2 regions of the Enterobacter sp. I4 genome follow, and region 1 is predicted to be linked to the other one. Evidence: predicted binding sites of a transcription regulator. Region 1 holds the regulator's gene; the other holds the start of a gene.

Region 1 (3,219 bases):
AAATACAGGACAACATAATATGCCATGTATAAGAAAAACCCATGGCTAATCATGCGAACAAAAAAGCATCAACCGTATAATATTCACCCGCGCTTCGCTTGACTGCAAAGCAAACGGGCCAGCAGTGGCTGGCCCGTGGAAAGCATGACTGACACGCCCGCGGTCAGGCGCTCTTTTTGGCAATTAATCGTTCCGGGATAACAAAGCTAAAGCGCGTGCCCTTGCCCAGCGTGCTTTCGATATCAAGACGGCTCTCGTGGTGGCCCACCGCATGCTTCACGATTGCCAGCCCCAGACCGCTGCCTCCGGTCTGCCGCGAGCGCGCCTTGTCCACCCGGTAGAACCGTTCGGTGAGGCGCGGGAGGTGTTCAGACCCTATTCCCGGCCCGTTGTCTTCGACGCTAAACTCAGCGCCCGCCGGGGTATGCTGCCAGCGCACCACGATGTGCGTCCCTTCCGGGGTATGGTTTACGGCGTTGTACACCAGGTTCGAGATGGCGCTGCGCAGTTCATCTTCACTGCCGAGCACCTTCAGGTCGTTATCAACCTCAAACGCCAGGGTGTGTTTTTTATGGCTCAAGGTTTGCGCCTCGCGCTCCACTACGCGCAGCATCATCGGCACGTCAATGACCTCGTTGAGCGCCAGCGACGGCGCGGCCTCAATCTTCGAGAGCGTCAGCAGCTGTTTGACCAGCCCTTCCATGCGGTACGTCTGCTCGCGCATGGTGTGCAGCGCTTTCTCACGCGGCGCACCTTCAAGCGTTTGCTCCTGCATCATCTCCAGATAGCCCTGCAACACCGTCAGCGGCGTGCGCAGCTCGTGGCTGACGTTTGCAAAGAAGTTGCGACGCGCCCCTTCCAGCTGGTGCATCTGGGTGACATCTCGCGCCACCATCAGCCACTGCCGATCGCTGTAGGGCATCACGCGAATTTCAAGATGGCGGCCGTTATTGAGCTTCAGATTGTGCGGACGACTAAAATCACGCGTTTTCAGATACAGCGTGAACTCGGGGTAGCGCAGAAGGTTGAGGATGTTCTGGCCGTTATCATCCGGCCAGCGCAGGCCAAGCAGCTGCTGTGCGAGGCCATTACACCAGAAGATCGTCCCTTCTTCCGTCGTCAGGATCACCGCGTCCGGCAGCGACTCCGCGCCGCTGCGAAAGCGTTTGATCAAGCTTCCCAGCTCCCGTCGGCGCTTTTTATTACGCATCTGCATCTGGTGCAGGCCGTAGAGCAGCGGCTCCCAGCTTCCGCTTCCCGGCGGCGGCGTCATACTTCTGTCGACCCACAGCCACCAGGAGAGGCGCAGTAAATTCCAGAAATGCCAGACGAGCAGTCCCGTCACGGCCACCAGTAAAAACCACGGCAGATAGCCAAAAATAGCCCCCAGAATGAAGGCCGGAATACAGCATAAGATCAGTTCAAAGACGAGCCTTTTCCATGACAGACGTTCCAGCACGCGTCACACTCCTGTCATTGTTCAGAAACGGGTCGAGAAACGATAACCCGTGCCGCGGACCGTCTGCACCATGCGATCGTGGCCGCTCAGCTCCAGTGCTTTGCGCAGGCGGCGAATATGGACGTCAACCGTTCGGTCTTCGACATAGACGTTAGTTCCCCAGACGTTATTCAGCAACTGTTCGCGGCTGTAAACGCGTTCCGGGTGTGTCATAAAGAAGTGCAGGAGTTTAAATTCGGTTGGCCCCATATCGAGGGGATTTTCGCCGGTCATCACGCGGTGCGAGGTAGGATCCAGGCTTAGCCCCTGCATCTCAATCACCTCTTCCACCGCCATCGGTGAAATACGGCGCATCACGGCCTTAATGCGAGCGACCAGCTCCTTCGGGGAAAAGGGTTTGGTAATGTAATCGTCCGCACCGGTTTCCAGACCGCGCACGCGATCCTCTTCTTCACCGCGCGCCGTCAGCATAACCACCGGGATATCGCGGGTCAGCGCTTCGCGTTTGATATGCTTGATAAACTGCAACCCGGAACCGCCAGGCAACATCCAGTCCAGCAGGATGAGATCGGGCCAGGGTTCATTCAGCTGGTTCACCGCGCTGTCATAATCTTCCGCTTCAACCGGCTGGAAACCATTTTGTTCAAGCACGAAGCACACCATTTCACGGATCGGAGCTTCATCTTCTACGACCAGAATACGTCTCGCCATACTTTGCCCTGTCTTATCGTATTTAAGTTACAAGTCTGTAATGCGGCGTCATTATGCGTCAGATTTATGACAGATTTATGAAAAACATTACCACGGTAAATAGCAAACTGTTGTTTTATTACAGCGGTTATTTTCCGTTCCCTGAAAGTTTATAATCCTGCTTTCTTATTTTTGCCACGGATCACTTATGCGCATACTTCACACCTCAGACTGGCACCTGGGTCAAAATTTTTACAGTAAAAGCCGCGCCGCTGAACATGAAGCGTTCCTGAACTGGCTGCTGGAGACGGCCCGGAGCCATGAGGTGGACGCGATTATTGTGGCGGGCGACATCTTTGATACCGGGTCGCCGCCGAGCTATGCGCGCGAGCTGTACAACCGTTTCGTGGTTAACCTCCAGCAAACCGGCTGCCACCTTGTGATCGTCGCCGGTAACCATGACTCCGTGGCGACGCTGAATGAATCCCGCGATATTCTGGCGTTTCTCAATACCACCGTGGTAGCCAGCGCCGGGCATGCGCCGCAGATCCTGAAAAAACGCGACGGCACGCCGGGCGCGGTGCTGTGTCCGATCCCCTTTTTACGCCCGCGCGATATCATGCAGAGCCAGGCCGGTCTTTCCGGCAGTGAAAAGCAGCAGCACCTATTGCAGGCCATCACCGACTATTACCATCGCCAGCACGCGGAGGCCTGCGCCCTGCGCGGTGAACAGGCCATTCCGGTCATCGCCACCGGACACCTCACGACCGTCGGTGCCAGCAAAAGTGACGCGGTGCGCGAGATCTACATCGGTACGCTGGACGCGTTCCCGGCCCAGAACTTCCCGCCCGCCGACTATATAGCCCTCGGGCATATTCACCGGGCGCAGGTCATCGGCGGCTGCGAGCACATTCGCTACTGCGGGTCGCCCATTTCGCTCAGCTTCGACGAAACGGGCAAAGCAAAATGCGTGCATCTGGTGAGCTTTACCGAGGGCAAACTCAGCGCCGTGGAGAGCCTTGAGGTTCCCGTCACCCAGCCGCTGGCGGTGCTGAAGGGCGATCTGGCCG
Region 2 (3,219 bases), 370 kb from region 1:
TGGTGAAAAATGACGACGAGGCGGTCGCCCTGGCGAACGACTCCCACTACGGTCTGGGCGGGGCGGTATTCAGCCAGGACATCGAGCGGGCGAAGAAGATGGCGTCGCGCATTGAGACGGGGATGGTCTACATCAACTGGCTCACCGACACCGCGCCCGAGCTGCCGTTCGGCGGCGTGAAGCGTTCCGGCTACGGACGCGAGCTGTCGGATCTGGGGATCAAAGAGTTTGTGAACCAGAAGCTGGTGGTGGTGCGCAAGTAACGCGGTAATAAAAAAACCTGCCATCCGGCAGGTTTTTTTCAGGAAATTTATTGCACTTCAATCTTGTCCCAGCCGCTTTTGAACATGCAGCTGTCAACGAGCGTATCCCGGCGATATTCATTCGCGTCTTCCACCGTGTAGCTCGTTGAAACATCCTTTTTCTTATGCTTCTTGTCCGTTTTTTCCGAGCTTGAACCGGTCACGACGTTATCCGGGGGCAGATCGATAAGCGCCTGCGCTTCGCATTCCGTGAGCTTCTTATTCATCTCAGCATCACTGACGCCTGGCTTAACCCATTTGTACTGGACACAACCGGCAAGCATGACCGTGATGCTTAAAACACAAAGCGCGGCTATGCGGGGTTTCATCAGAAACTCACTCCACCGCCCACGTAGGCGCCGTCGATCAGCGTGTGGTTTGGACGGCCGTCTTTACCGTCAACGCTCACGTGGCGGTAGCCCACCTTCAGCGTTACCGGTTTGATCGGAGTCCAGCTAACGCCGCCGTTGGCTTCAACGTAGTTCTTCACGCTGTTGTTCAGACCGTCCGGCGCAACGTAACCTTCACCAAACACGCGGATGCTGTCGGTCAGAGCAACGTTCACGCCGCCGCCGACTGGGAACGCCACGCCGTTATCGCCTTTTTTCGGGCCGATGTAGATAGCCTTCGCGCCAGCGTTCAGCATCACCGGGCCGACTTCGACGTTGTAGCCTGCGCCCACGCCGCCGGTCTGGGTGCCGTCATCGGTGTTTTTCAGCCAGTTGCCTTCGGTGTACAGACCGGAGGTGGATTTACCCATTTCCACGTTCAGGTTGGTGAAGTTTTTACCCTGCTCGATGCTGCCGCCCATGGCCAGCGCGGAGCCCGATACGGCGGTCAGTGCGGAAAGGATCAGAACGTTAAGTTTTTTCATGAGTATGCCCTCGTCATCAAATTAATCTGAGGGCACCTTAACAAGCGATGTTTATGACTGCAAATGTGATGCATATCGCGGTTTTATGCTGATTATGTATGTTTATTGAATCTTAAATGTTGCATGAATGTTTGTTTGGCCTCTCGTCAATGCGCAATAAATTCGCGTTTAGGTACAGTTTATATTTCTGGCTAAACGGTGAATGAACGAGGCGCAAATAGTCATTCAGGGTGAATTAATTGGGTTTCTAATAATTTCCAAAAGTATTTCAACTGTCACAGATAAAGACAGAGGTTTACATTTCTGGTGATTGATATACACCCTTTCGGGCGGATCCGTGCGCCCGCCATGTCATTTTTCTGACACGTTTCTTCATTACGTTGTTGGCTTCACTTTATGGATGCTAACAATATGAAAAGAAAAATCATTTCTGTGCTTATCGGCTGTGCGCTCTCTTTCTCTGGCCTGGCGGCACAGCCAACCGCTGAGCGCTACGTCGTCAGCTTTCCCGACGGCTCGCACGTAAAATACAGCGGTGCGTTTGCCGGCGCGTTTCCGCACGGGCTTCCGGTGGGGATTGGCTCAGGCTTGCTGTTCACCGGCAGGCAGGGCGATACCCTGACCTTCGCGACCGTCACCGATCGCGGTCCCAATGCGGATTCGCCAAAGGTGGGGAAAAACGACGCCAAGATCTTCGTGACGCCGGATTTCGCCCCGATGCTGATGACGATTCGCGTGCAAAACGGCAAAGCGGAGGCCGTGGATGCGCGCCCGCTGCATGATGATAAAGGCGAGATTAACGGCCTGCCGCTGGAAAACGGCGTGATTGGCTCGACCAATGAAGTGGCGTTCAGCGACGCTTTAAAGGTGCTCAAGGGCGACAACCGCGGGCTGGATACGGAAGGCATCACGCCGGACGGGAAGGGCGGTTACTGGCTGTGCGACGAGTACGGCCCGTTCCTGATCAACGTTGACAGCAAGGGGAAAATTCTGGCGATCCACGGCCCGCAGGCGGCAGAAGGGGAGAAATCCATTGCGGGCGGTTTGCCCAACGTTATCAAATGGCGTCAGGCCAACCGGGGCTTTGAAGGGCTAACCCGGATGCCGGACGGGCGTATTATCGCCGCCGTGCAGAGCACGCTGGATATCGACGGTAAGAGCAAAAAGCAGGCGCTGTTTACGCGTCTGGTGAGCTTCGATCCGGCGACCGGCAAAACCGCGATGTACGGCTACCCCGTCGACAGTGAAGTTTACGGTAAGAACAGCGACGCCAAAATTGGCGACATCGTGGCGCTGGATGACCACTCTGTCCTGCTGATTGAACAGGGCGAAGATAAAAACGACGCGATGCGCAACCTCATCTACAGGGTCGATTTGCGCAATGCGAGCGACCTGACGGCGTTCGACAGGCCGGGCGAGTACCCGGAGTTTGATGACGCGAAAACGCTGGCGCAGCGCGGCATTACGCTTGCTAAAAAAACGCAGGTGGTCGACCTGCGCGCGCTGGGCTGGCAGCAGGAAAAGGCCGAAGGGCTGGCGCTGATTGACGGTAAAACGCTGGCGGTGGCGAACGATAACGACTTTGGCGTGAAGGTGGCGATGCAAAACCCGGTGGAGGGCAAAAAGCTTAAGGATTATCGGGTGAACGCGCAGGGTGCACTGACGCTGGATGATAAACCGGTGGAAACCACGCTCAGCGTGAAGCCGCTGAAGAAACCGGAATCAGACAGCGAGCTGTGGATTGTGACGCTGCCGCAGGCGTTGAAATAAGTTTATCTCTTACCCCTCACCCTAACCCTCTCCCAAAGGGAGAGGGGATTGTTCGGAGCGCGTAGTTAAACGGAGAGGTTATTTCTTCAGCCCCGCAAACGCCGCCCGAATTTCTTCTTCCGGCAGCTGGATTCCGATAAACACCATCACGCTGTGCGGCGTTTCCTCGCCCCACGGGCGGTCCCAGTCGGCGCTGTAGAGGCGCTGCACGCCCTGGAACAGCAGGCGGTTTGGTTCGCCGTCGATCCACAGCATGCCCTTATAGCGCAGCAG

What was found. Region 1 encodes PhoB, which activates phosphate uptake and scavenging genes when phosphate is short. Its sites were predicted from a motif close to CTGTCATAAAACTGNCNNAT; they were not measured.
Region 2: MOQ06_RS14880 (esterase-like activity of phytase family protein) is a predicted target of PhoB. The motif match lies at 1,523-1,542, and genes of this name have one in related genera.

The regions. Positions count from the first base shown of each region.
Region 1 is NZ_JALBUO010000002.1:168,146-171,364, forward strand. Features, by position in the region: gene phoR (phosphate regulon sensor histidine kinase PhoR) at 164-1,459, opposite strand; gene phoB (phosphate response regulator transcription factor PhoB) at 1,481-2,170, opposite strand; gene sbcD (exonuclease subunit SbcD) at 2,358-3,219, shown strand, end outside.
Region 2 is NZ_JALBUO010000002.1:542,515-545,733, reverse strand. Features, by position in the region: gene MOQ06_RS14895 (NAD-dependent succinate-semialdehyde dehydrogenase) at 1-263, shown strand, start outside; gene MOQ06_RS14890 (hypothetical protein) at 311-631, opposite strand; gene MOQ06_RS14885 (YfaZ family outer membrane protein) at 631-1,176, opposite strand; gene MOQ06_RS14880 (esterase-like activity of phytase family protein) at 1,588-2,946, shown strand; gene yjiA (GTPase) at 3,025-3,219, opposite strand, start outside.